One region of the Streptomyces sp. NPDC000151 genome, then DNA from elsewhere that is predicted to be linked to it. Evidence: predicted binding sites of a transcription regulator. Region 1 holds the regulator's gene; the other holds the start of a gene.
What was found. Region 1 encodes HspR, which represses chaperone genes until heat shock. Its sites were predicted from a motif close to TTGAGNNNNNNNNNCTCAA; they were not measured.
Positions count from the first base shown of each region.

Region 1 (5,878 bases):
CCGTGCCGAGCGGGTGGAAGACCACCGTGTCGTCCAGCCGGTTCAGGAACTCCGGGCGGAAGGCGGAGCGGACCGTCTCCAGTACCTTCTCCTTCTTCTGCTCCTCCTTCAGCAGCGGGTCCATCAGGAAGTTCGAGCCGAGGTTGGAGGTCAGGATGAGGATGGTGTTGCGGAAGTCCACCGTCCGGCCCTGGCCGTCCGTGAGCCGTCCGTCGTCCAGCACCTGGAGCAGGATGTCGAAGACCTCGTGGTGGGCCTTCTCCACCTCGTCCAGCAGCACGACGCTGTACGGGCGGCGGCGCACGGCCTCGGTCAGCTGGCCGCCCTCCTCGTACCCGACGTAGCCGGGAGGCGCGCCGACCAGCCGGGCGACGGAGTGCTTCTCGCCGTACTCGCTCATGTCGATGCGGACCATCGCCCGCTCGTCGTCGAAGAGGAAGTCGGCGAGCGCCTTGGCCAGCTCGGTCTTGCCGACGCCGGTCGGGCCGAGGAAGAGGAACGAGCCGGTCGGGCGGTCGGGGTCGGCGATCCCGGCACGCGTACGGCGCACCGCGTCCGACACCGCGCGCACGGCCTCGGTCTGCCCGATCAGCCGCTTGCCCAGCTCATCCTCCATGCGCAGCAGCTTCTGGGTCTCGCCCTCCAGCAGCCGCCCCGCCGGGATGCCCGTCCAGGAGGCGACCACGTCGGCGATGTCGTCGGGGCCGACCTCCTCCTTGACCATCGACTCCTTGGACGCCTCCTGCTCGGCCTCGGCGGCCGCGGCCTCGTCCAGCTCCCGCTCCAGGCCCGGGATCTCGCCGTACAGCAGCTTCGACGCGGTGTCGAAGTCGCCGTCGCGCTGGGCGCGCTCGGCCTGGCCGCGCAGCTCGTCGAGCTTCTCCTTCAGCTCGCCGAGGCGGTTCAGGCCCTGCTTCTCCTTCTCCCAGCGTGCGGTCAGCCCGCGCAGCTCTTCTTCCTTGTCCGCGAGGTCCTTGCGCAGCTTCTCCAGGCGCTGCACGGAGCCCGCGTCGGTCTCGTTCTTGAGCGCCAGCTCCTCCATGCGCAGCCGGTCGACGGACCGCTGCAGCTCATCGATCTCCACCGGAGACGAATCGATCTCCATGCGCAGCCGCGACGCCGACTCGTCCACCAGGTCGATGGCCTTGTCGGGCAGGAAGCGGGAGGTGATGTACCGGTCGGAGAGGGTGGCGGCGGCGACCAGCGCGGAGTCCGCGATCTGGACCTTGTGGTGCGCCTCGTAGCGCCCCTTGAGGCCGCGCAGGATCGCGACCGTGTCCTCCACGGTCGGCTCGGCGACCAGCACCTGCTGGAAGCGCCGCTCCAGCGCCGGGTCCTTCTCGATCCGCTCGCGGTACTCGTCCAGCGTGGTCGCGCCGACCATCCGCAGCTCGCCGCGGGCCAGCATGGGCTTGAGCATGTTCCCCGCGTCCATCGCGGAGTCGCCGCCTGCCCCGGCACCCACGACCGTGTGCAGCTCGTCGATGAACGTGATGATCTGCCCGTCACTGGACTTGATCTCCGCCAGGACGGTCTTCAGCCGCTCCTCGAACTCACCGCGGTACTTCGCGCCCGCGACCATCGCGCCGAGGTCCAGCGCGACCAGCCGCTTGTCCCGCAGCGACTCGGGCACGTCGCCCTTCACGATGCGCTGCGCGAGCCCCTCCACGACGGCGGTCTTGCCGACGCCGGGCTCACCGATCAGCACGGGGTTGTTCTTCGTACGCCGCGAGAGGACCTGCACCACGCGCCGGATCTCCTGGTCCCGGCCGATGACCGGGTCGAGCTTGCCCTCGCGCGCGGCCGCGGTGAAGTCCGTACCGAACTTCTCCAGCGCCTTGTATGTGCCCTCGGGGTCGGCGTTGGTCACCCGCTGCCCGCCCCGGGCCTTCTCGAAGGCGTCCAGCAGCCTCTTGGCCGAGGCGCCCTGCTGGTCCAGCAGCTGGCCGGTGGCCCCGCCCTTCGCGGCGATGCCGATGAGCAGGTGCTCGGTGGAGATGTAGTCGTCGCCCAGCTCCTTGGCGCGCTGCGCCGCGTCCGCTATCACCGCGAGCATCTCGCGGTCGGGCTGCGGCGGGGCGACCGTCGAGCCCTGGATGCTGGGCAGCGCGGCGACCCGCCGCTCGGCCCCGGCACGCAGCGCCGCGGCGTCCGCGCCGACGGCGGCCAGCAGGTCGGTGATGTTCTCGTTGTCCTGCCCGGCGAGCAGCGCGAGCAGCAGATGGGCCGCGGTCATGTCCGCGTGTCCCGCGCTCACGGCCCGCTCATTGGCGGCGCTCAGCGCCTCCCGGCTCTTGTTGGTCAGCTCGGCGTCCACGTGCTCGCGCTCCTCCTCATGCCTCTGGCCTGCACCTACACGGCCCTCGGGGGCCATCCTGCCTAGCTCAACATGCGATAAGTTGAGTCTATTCCACTCAAGCCCAAAACGCCGACCTTTACCCGTCCACCGCCCCTTGGGGTTCCCCCTGACCTGCCGCCCACTCCTGCGAGTACGCCCGACGTACAGTGCGGACATGGCTCAAGATCTGCGGAATCCCGACCCCGAGTACCTCGCCTTCTGGCGGGAGCGGCATGTGTGCACCCTGACCACGATGCGGCCGGACGGGACGCCGCACGTCGTGCCGGTGGGGGTGACGTACGACCACGAGCAGGGCCTGGCCCGGGTCATCACGAGCAAGGGCAGCACCAAGGTCCGCAACGTCCTGGCCAGGGGCGACGGCGGCGCGCGCGTCGCGGTGTGCCAGCTGCAGGGGCGGCGGTGGGCGACGCTGGAGGGGCTGGCGACGGTCCGTACGGCCGAGGCGGAGGTGCGGGACGCGGAGGAGCGGTACGCCGTGCGGTACGAGCGGACGCCGCGGCCCAACCCCGAGCGCGTGGTCATCGAGATCCGGGTGACGAAGATGCTCGGGCGGGCCTGAGAGCGCCGACGGGTGCCGCCGCCCCCGCTCCGTCCACAGGGGTATCGTCACCCCCACAGTCGTCAGGTCCCGGGGGGCACGATGAATGCGGTGCGAGTGACGGCGATCGCGTGCTTGATGCCGCTGTCCGAGCTGGACGACGATCCGTTCCTGGTCGACGACCGAGGCCAGCACGAGATGTGCTCGCAGTGGGCCGCGGACCGCGACTACCGCCTCATCTGGCGGCTGAGCCTGCACCACCTGCGCGCCGATCACTGCGCCCTGTGGCAGGACGTGGAGGCGGGCCTGGTCGATGTCTTCGTCGTACCGAACCGCCGCACCCTGGAGAACGCCGTCGACTCCGCCGAGGATTTCACCGCCCGCTGCGCCGCGGCCGGCGTCCGGCTGGAGACCGTCGACCTCGCCGAGCCGGTCTACACCTCGGCCATGAAGTCCCACGTGCACCGCCGGCTGTCGATGCCCACGGCCGGTTACAACGGCCGCTGAGGCGGCGGGCGTTACTCGGACGTCCGCTTCGGGCGCCACACGACCAGCGCGCTGGTCTGCTGCACGTCCTGATACGGGACCAGGTCACGGCGGTAGCTGGCGTGCACCGCCGCCTCCCGCTGCTGGATGGCGGCGGCGGCGCCCTCCACCGCGCTCTGCAGCTCGGCGACGCGCTGCTGGAGCGCCGCGACCTGGTTCTCCAGTTCGATGATGCGCTTGATGCCGGCGAGGTTGATGCCCTCGTTCTGCGACAGCTGCTGCACCTGGCGGAGCAGCTCGATGTCGCGGGCCGAGTAGCGCCGACCGCGCCCGGCCGTACGGTCCGGTGAGACCAGGCCGAGCCGGTCGTACTGGCGCAGTGTCTGCGGGTGCAGGCCGGAGAGCTGAGCCGCGACGGAGATGACGTACACCGGTGACTCGTCGGTCAGTTCATAGGGGTTACGACTGCGCCGCCCGCCCCGACTGTCCATCATCAAGCTCCCTTCGCGGCCTGGAAGAGCTCCGATCGCGGGTCCTCACCCGCGGTCGCCTCGCGGTACGCCTCCAGCGACTCGCGCGCCTTGTCGCCGAGGTCCTTGGGCACGACCACCTCGATGGTGACCAGGAGGTCGCCCCGGGTGCCGTCCTTGCGCGCCGCGCCCTTGCCGCGGGCACGCATCGTCCGGCCGTTCGGCGTGCCTGCCGGAACCTTCAGGGTGACCGGCGGCCCGCCCAGGGTCGGCACCTTCACTTCGCCGCCGAGCGCGGCCTCCGGGAAGGTGACCGGCACGGTGACGGTGAGGTTGTCGCCCTTGCGGCCGAACACCGGGTGCGTGTCGACGTGCACGACGACGTACAGATCGCCATTGGGCCCGCCGCGCTCGCCCGGGGCGCCCTTGCCGCGCAGCCGGATCCGCTGCCCGTCGGAGACGCCGGCGGGGATGCGCACCTGCATCGTGCGCGAACTCGTCGCGCGGCCGCTGCCCTTGCACACCTCGCAGGGGTCCTCGGCGATCAGGCCGCGGCCCTTGCAGTCGGCGCACGGGTCGGTGAGCGAGAAGCCGCCGCCCGCGCCCCGGCTGACCTGGCCCGTACCCACACAGGTCGGGCAGACCCGCGGGGTGCCGTTCTTGTCGCCGGTACCGGAACACGCCTTGCACGGCGCCGGGCTGGACATCCGCAGCGGGACCGTGGCCCCGTCCACCGCCTCGGTGAAGCTGAGCGTCACCTCGGACTCGATGTCCTGGCCGCGGCGGGGCTGCGTACGCGTGCCCGCACCGCCGCCCCTGTTGAACAGGCCGCCGAAGACGTCCCCGAGGCCGCCGCCGAAGCCGCCGGCGCCCGCTCCGCCCTGGGCGCCCCCGAAGAGGTCACCCAGGTCGAAGTTGAAGCTGCCGCCACCGGCGCCGCCGGGACCCGGACGGAAGCCGCCGTTGCCGAACAGCGCCCGCGCCTCGTCGTACTCCTTGCGGCGCTTGGGGTCGCCCAGGACGTCGTTCGCCTCGGAGATCTCCTTGAAGCGCGCCTCGGCCTTGGTGTCGCCCTTGTTCGCGTCCGGGTGGTTCTCCCGGGCGAGCTTGCGGTACGCCTTCTTGATCTCGGCGTCGGTGGCGTCCTTCGGGACGCCGAGAACCTTGTAGTAGTCCTTCTCGACGAAGTCCTTGGTGCTCATCCCCGACGTCCCTCCTCCCGTACTGTCCTGCTTCTCACGTCAGCCCTCGTCCGGGCCACCGCTCTCCTCGTCCGGCGCCTGCTCCTCGGACTTGGCGGCCTGGGCCCCCGGCTGGGGCTCGGCGACCGCCACCCGCGCGGGGCGAATCGTTCGCTCGCCGATCCGATACCCCGGCTGCAGGATCGCAACGCACGTCGTCTCCGTGACGTCCGGTGCGTACGAGTGCATGAGCGCCTCGTGGATCGTCGGGTCGAAAGGCTCGCCCTCCTTGCCGAACTGCTGCAGGCCGAGCTTGGCCACGACCGTCTCCACCGACTCGCCGACCGACTTGAAGCCGCCGACCAGCTCGCCGTGTTCACGAGCCCGGCCGATGTCGTCGAGGACCGGCAGGAGCTCGGACAGGAGGTTCGCCGCGGCGATCTCCTTGACCGTCACGCGGTCCCGCTCCACCCGCCGGCGGTAGTTCTGATACTCGGCCTGCAGGCGCTGGAGGTCCGCCGTGCGCTCGTTGAGCGCGGTGCGCACCTGGTCCAGCTGTGCCGTCAGGCCGACGTCCTGATTCGCGTCCCCGGCCGGGGCCGGGCCCGCCTTGTCGGCGGACCCGGCGCCCTGCGCCGCATCGTCAGGGGCTGCGGCGTCGGAGGGGACGTCAGGCTTCTCGTCAAAGCCCGGGGTCTCCTCCGTCACGCGGCACCGTCCTTCTTGGGCTTCTCGTCGTCCACGATCTCGGCGTCGACGACGTCGTCCTCGGCCTTGGCCTGCTCGCCGTCGGCGGCACCCTCGGCACCGCCCGCGGCCTGCGCGCCCTGGGCGTCGGCGTACA
Region 1 is NZ_JBEPFC010000046.1:31,545-37,422, reverse strand. It holds gene clpB (ATP-dependent chaperone ClpB) at 1-2,317, opposite strand, end outside; gene ABT381_RS15850 (PPOX class F420-dependent oxidoreductase) at 2,514-2,918, shown strand; gene ABT381_RS15845 (hypothetical protein) at 3,000-3,404, shown strand; gene ABT381_RS15840 (heat shock protein transcriptional repressor HspR) at 3,416-3,874, opposite strand; gene dnaJ (molecular chaperone DnaJ) at 3,877-5,055, opposite strand; gene grpE (nucleotide exchange factor GrpE) at 5,095-5,742, opposite strand; gene dnaK (molecular chaperone DnaK) at 5,739-5,878, opposite strand, start outside.

Region 2 (5,878 bases), on a different contig from region 1:
GTACAACCCCTACGGCGCCACCTGCTACGGCATGAGCGCAACCGCCCTGGTGAACTGGATGAAGGACTGGTTCGCCACGTACAAGGCGCGCACCGGACGGGACGCGGTGATCTACACCTCCACCAGCTGGTGGAAGCAGTGCACCGGCAACTACGCGGGCTTCGGCAGCGTCAACCCGCTGTGGGTCCCGCGGTACGGCTCCTCCGTCGGTGAACTCCCGGCCGGCTGGGGCTTCCACACCATCTGGCAGTACACGTCCACCGGGCCGACCGTGGGCGACCACAACCTCTTCAACGGCGCGTACGACCGTCTCCAGGCGCTCGCGAACGGGTAAGAGGCCGACAGGGCTCCCCCTACGTGCCGTGAGGACCTGCGCCGGCCCCTCCCGCAGGCCCTCGCGGCACGGCGCCCTGTCTCCCCTCCCCCTTGCGCGTCTTCGAAAGAGGCTCCCCCCTATGCGCATACGCCGGTGCATCACGCTGCTCTCCACGCTCTGCACGGCCCTCGCGGTGGCCGTGCCCGCCTCCGCCGCATCCGCATCCCCCACCCCCTCCTCCGCCGACACCGCCCACCACTACGGACTCGACCACGCCGGCGGTACGCTCCGCGCCCACGAGGGCGGCACCGCGTCCGGCCCGGCGCCGCAGCCGCTCGCCGGGGTGGCCGGCATGGACGTCAGCAGCCACCAGGGCAACGTCGACTGGCCCGCGGCCTGGCGCGCCGGCGCCCGCTTCGCCATCGTCAAGGCCACCGAGGGCGCGGGCTACCGCAGCCCCAAGTTCGGCCAGCAGTACGGCGGTGCGTACAACGTCGGCATGATCCGCGGCGCCTACCACTTCGCGCTGCCGAACACCTCGTCCGGCGCCACGCAGGCCAACTACTTCGTCGACAACGGCGGCGGCTGGAAGGCGGACGGCCGGACGCTGCCGCCCGCGCTGGACATCGAGTACAACCCGTACGGCGCGGCCTGCTACGGCCTGAGCCGGGCGGCCATGACCGCCTGGATCCGGGACTTCAGCGCCACGGTGCACGCCCGGACCGGCCGCTACCCGATGATCTACACCGCCACCAACTGGTGGCGCCTGTGCACCGGCGACAACGCGTCCTTCGGCATCAAGCACCCCCTGTGGATCGCCCGCTACGCCGCCTCCCCCCAGCCCCTCCCGTCCGGCTGGCCGGCCCACACCATCTGGCAGTACGCCGACCGCGGCCGCTTCCCCGGCGACCAGAACGTCTTCAACGGCTCGGTGGCCCAGCTCCGCGCTCTCGCGGAGGGGTGACCGCCGCCCCTGGGGACATCGGGAGGCCCGGAGCCCCCGCCCTGCGGGAGTTCCGGGCCTCGGGCGCGGGGGTTACGCGGCGACCGGGACCTCCACCGAGGTCGCGGCCGGGGTCAGGGCCAGGTCCAGGACCTGGCGGACGTCCGACACGGGGTGGACGTCCAGCTTTTCCAGGACCTCGGCCGGGACGTCGTCCAGGTCCGCCTCGTTGCGCTTGGGGATGATCACTGTGGTGATCCCCGCCCGGTGCGCCGCGAGGAGCTTCTGCTTGACGCCGCCGATGGGCAGCACCCGGCCGGTGAGGGAGACCTCGCCGGTCATCGCCACGTCGGGCCGGACCTGACGGCCGCTGAGGAGCGAGGCCAGGGCCGTGGTCATGGTGATGCCCGCGCTGGGGCCGTCCTTGGGGACCGCGCCCGCCGGGACGTGCAGGTGCACGCCGCGCTCCTTGAGGTCGCCGACGGGCAGCTCCAGCTCCGCGCCGTGCGAGCGGAGGAAGGAGAGCGCGATGTGCGCCGACTCCTTCATCACGTCGCCGAGCTGGCCGGTGAGCTGGAGGCCCGAGCCGCCGGTCTCCGCGTCGGCGAGCGACGCCTCGACGTACAGGACGTCGCCGCCCGCGCCGGTCACGGCCAGGCCGGTGACCACGCCGGGCACCGCCGTGCGCCGCTCCTCCGGGTCCTGCGCGGACTCCGGGACGTGGTGCGGCCGCCCGATGAGCGGGCGGAGCTCGTCCACGCCCACGGTGAAGGGCAGGTCCTGTTCGCCCAGTTCGTGCTTGGCCGCGACCTTGCGGAGCAGCCGGGCGATGGCCCGCTCCAGATTCCGCACGCCCGCCTCGCGGGTGTACTCGCCGGCCAGCTTGCGCAGCGCGGCGTCCTCGATCACGACCTCGCCGGGCTCCAGGCCCGCCTTCTCCAGCTGGCGCGGGAGCAGGTGGTCGCGGGCGATGGTGACCTTCTCGTCCTCGGTGTAGCCGTCGAGGCGGACCAGGTCCATGCGGTCCAGGAGCGGCTCCGGGATCGCCTCCAGGACGTTGGCCGTGGCGAGGAAGACCACGTCGGAGAGGTCGAGCTCGACCTCCAGGTAGTGGTCGCGGAAGGTGTGGTTCTGCGCCGGGTCGAGCACTTCGAGGAGGGCCGCGGCGGGGTCGCCGCGGAAGTCGGAGCCGACCTTGTCGATCTCGTCCAGCAGGACGACCGGGTTCATGGAACCGGCCTCCTTGATGGCGCGGACGATGCGGCCGGGCAGCGCGCCGACGTACGTGCGCCGGTGGCCGCGGATCTCCGCCTCGTCCCGGACGCCGCCGAGCGCGACCCGGACGAACTTGCGGCCCATGGCACGCGCGACGGACTCCCCCAGGGAGGTCTTGCCGACGCCGGGCGGGCCGGTCAGGGCCAGTACGGCACCGCCGCGGCGGCCGCCGACCAGGCCGAGGCCACGGTCCGCGCGGCGCTTGCGCACCGCCAGGTACTCGGTGATCCGCTCCTTCACGTCGTCCAGGCCCGCGTGGTCCGCGTCCAGGACGGCGCGGGCGCCCTTGATGTCGTACGCGTCCTCGGTGCGCTCCGTCCACGGCAGCTCCAGGACGGTGTCCAGCCAGGTGCGGATCCAGGAGCCCTCGGGGCTCTGGTCGCTGGACCGCTCCAGCTTGTCGACCTCCTTCAGGGCCGCCTTGCGGACGTCCTCGGGCAGGTCGGCGGCCTCGACGCGGGCGCGGTAGTCGTCGCTCTCGTCGTCCGCTTCGCCGTTCAGCTCGGACAGCTCCTTGCGGACCGCCTCCAGCTGGCGCCGCAGCAGGAACTCGCGCTGCTGCTTGTCGACGCCCTCCTGGACGTCCTTGGCGATGGACTCGGCGACGTCCTGCTCGGCGAGGTGCTCGCGGAGCGCTTCGGTGGCGTCCTTCAGGCGGGCGACCGGGTCGGTGGTCTCCAGCAGCCGGACCTTCTGCTCGGTGGTCAGGAAGGGGCTGTATCCGGAGTTGTCGGCGAGCTGGCCGACGTCCTCGATCTGCTGGACGCGGTCCACGACCTGCCAGGCGCCGCGCTTGCGCAGCCAGCTCGTGGCGAGCGCCTTGTACTCCTTGACGAGCTCGGTGACCGCGCCGGGGAGGCCCGTCTTTCCATCAGGCGCAGTCGGGACGGTCTCCTCGACCGTGGTGCCCTCCACCCAGAGGGCCGCGCCGGGCCCGGTCGTCCCGGAGCCGATCTGCACGCGGCCCAGGCCGCGGATCAGCGCGCCCGGGTCGCCGTCGGACAGCCGGCCGACCTGCTCGACCTTGCCGAGCGTGCCGACGCCGGCGTAATTGCCGTCGATACGTGGAACGAGCAGCACCCGTGGCTTGTTACCGGGTGAGGCGGCGGCCTGCGCGGCCTCCACCGCGGCGCGTACGTCCGGGTCGGACAGGTCCAGTGGCACCACCATGCCCGGCAGGACGACCTCGTCGTCCAGGGGCAGCACGGGCAGGGTGAGCGGTGTGGACGTCGAAGCCATGATCTCCCCTTCGGCAGGCAAGTTGAGCTGTACCCACTCAATGCTCGGGAGTCGGTGGATGTTCCCAGGGCTTTGTTCGCTGTGAGCGATCAGACGCGGAGGCGGGCGGGAGGCCCGAAACGGCCGGGCGCGCATGGCCTACGGGCTCATAGGGTGGGGGACCGTCCGGCATCCCCCGACTCCGGAGGCCTCGCACCCATGTCAGCCCCCTTCGCCACCGACGAGACGCCCGTCACGCTGGAGCGCCGGGACGGACCGTACGGAGAGGTGGTGCTGCGGCGGCGGGGCCCGCACTTCGAGATCATCGCCAACGGGTGCTTCCTGATGGACACCTCCGACGGGCGGTCGGAGCGGCTGCTCGTCGACGCCGCGCTCGCGGCGCTGCCCGCCGGCCGCGCGCGGCCGTCCGTACTGATCGGCGGGCTGGGCGTCGGCTTCTCGCTGGCGCGCGCCGCCGCCGAGCCGCGCTGGGGCCGGATCGCGGTCGTCGAGCGCGAGGGCGCGGTCATCGACTGGCACCGAGCGGGGCCGCTGGGGACGGTGTCGGGCCCGGCGCTGGCCGACCCCCGGACGGAGATCGTCCAGGCCGATCTGGTGGCGTACGTACGGGAGGGCGCGGGCACCGAGACGTACGACGCGCTCTGCCTGGACATCGACAACGGCCCCGACTGGACCGTCACCGAGGACAACGGCGGCCTGTACTCCCCCGCCGGGCTCGCGGCCTGCCGGGACCGGCTGACACCGGGCGGCGTGCTGGCCGTCTGGTCGGCGCAGCCCTCGCCCGCTTTCGAGGACGCGCTCCGGAATGCCGGGTTCAGCGAGGTTCGCACCGAAGAGATCCCCGTTGTCCGAGGCGTCCCCGACGTGGTCCACCTCGCGGGGAAACGCGCGTAGCCGCGGGTCACATCGTGCCTTTACGCTGCTGCCCAGCAGTATGCGACCAGTCAGTACACCCAGTCAGCACGTCAGTACAGCAAGTCAGTACGCGACCACGCACGGGGAAATTCAGGGGCGGGCGATGGACCAGACTCAGACCACCCACGGCGCCGCGGCGGCGGCCACGCCCGGCGCCCAGCGGCGGGTGCTCGTCGTCGAGGACGACCCGACGATCGTGGACGCCATCGCGGCCCGGCTGCGCGCCGAGGGCTTCCAGGTGCAGACCGCGATCGACGGCCCGTCGGCCGTGGACACCGCCGAGGCGTGGCAGCCCGATCTGCTCGTCCTCGACGTCATGCTGCCCGGCTTCGACGGCCTGGAGGTGTGCCGCCGGGTGCAGGCCCAGCGGCCGGTCCCGGTGATGATGCTCACCGCGCGGGACGACGAGACGGACATGCTGGTCGGCCTCGGCGTCGGCGCCGACGACTACATGACCAAACCGTTCTCCATGCGCGAGCTGGCGGCGCGGGTGCACGTCCTGCTGCGCCGCGTCGAGCGGGCCGCGCTCGCCGCGCACACGCCGCGCAGCGGCATCCTGCGCCTGGGCGAGCTGGAGATCGACCACGCGCAGCGGCGGGTCCGGGTGCGCGGCGCCGACGTGCACCTCACGCCCACCGAGTTCGACCTGCTGGTCTGCCTCGCCAACACGCCGCGCGCCGTGCTCTCCCGCGAGCAGCTGCTCGCCGAGGTCTGGGACTGGGCGGACGCCTCCGGCACCCGCACGGTCGACAGCCACATCAAGGCGCTGCGCCGGAAGATCGGCGCCGAGCGGATCCGCACGGTCCACGGCGTCGGGTACGCGCTGGAGACCCCGCCGGCATGAAGTCGCCCCTTCCCCTGGCGCGCGCGCTCTGGCAGCGGGCCTGGGAGGCGATGCGTCCGCTCGATCCGTACCGTTCGGTCAAGGCGGCGCTCGGCGCGCTGGTCACCGTTTCGGTGATCATCACGACCCTGCTGGTCCTCGTCGCGTTCCACTCGGCGACGGAGCTGCGGGTCATCACGGTCTTCTCGATCATCGCCTCGCTGCTGATCACCCAGTTCGTCGCGCAGGGGCTGACGGCCCCGCTGGACGAGATGACGGACGTGACCCGGGCGATGGCCGCCGGTGACTACACCCGGCGGGTGCAGGGCAGCCGCCGGGACGAGTTCGGCGAGCTGGCCGACGCCTT
Region 2 is NZ_JBEPFC010000144.1:11,356-17,233, forward strand. It holds gene ABT381_RS29190 (lysozyme) at 1-334, shown strand, start outside; gene ABT381_RS29195 (lysozyme) at 456-1,280, shown strand; gene lon (endopeptidase La) at 1,353-3,773, opposite strand; gene ABT381_RS29205 (spermidine synthase family protein) at 3,972-4,667, shown strand; gene ABT381_RS29210 (response regulator transcription factor) at 4,792-5,532, shown strand; gene ABT381_RS29215 (HAMP domain-containing sensor histidine kinase) at 5,529-5,878, shown strand, end outside.
Region 2: the regulator HspR is predicted to act here: its motif matches at 3,796-3,814, upstream of lon (endopeptidase La).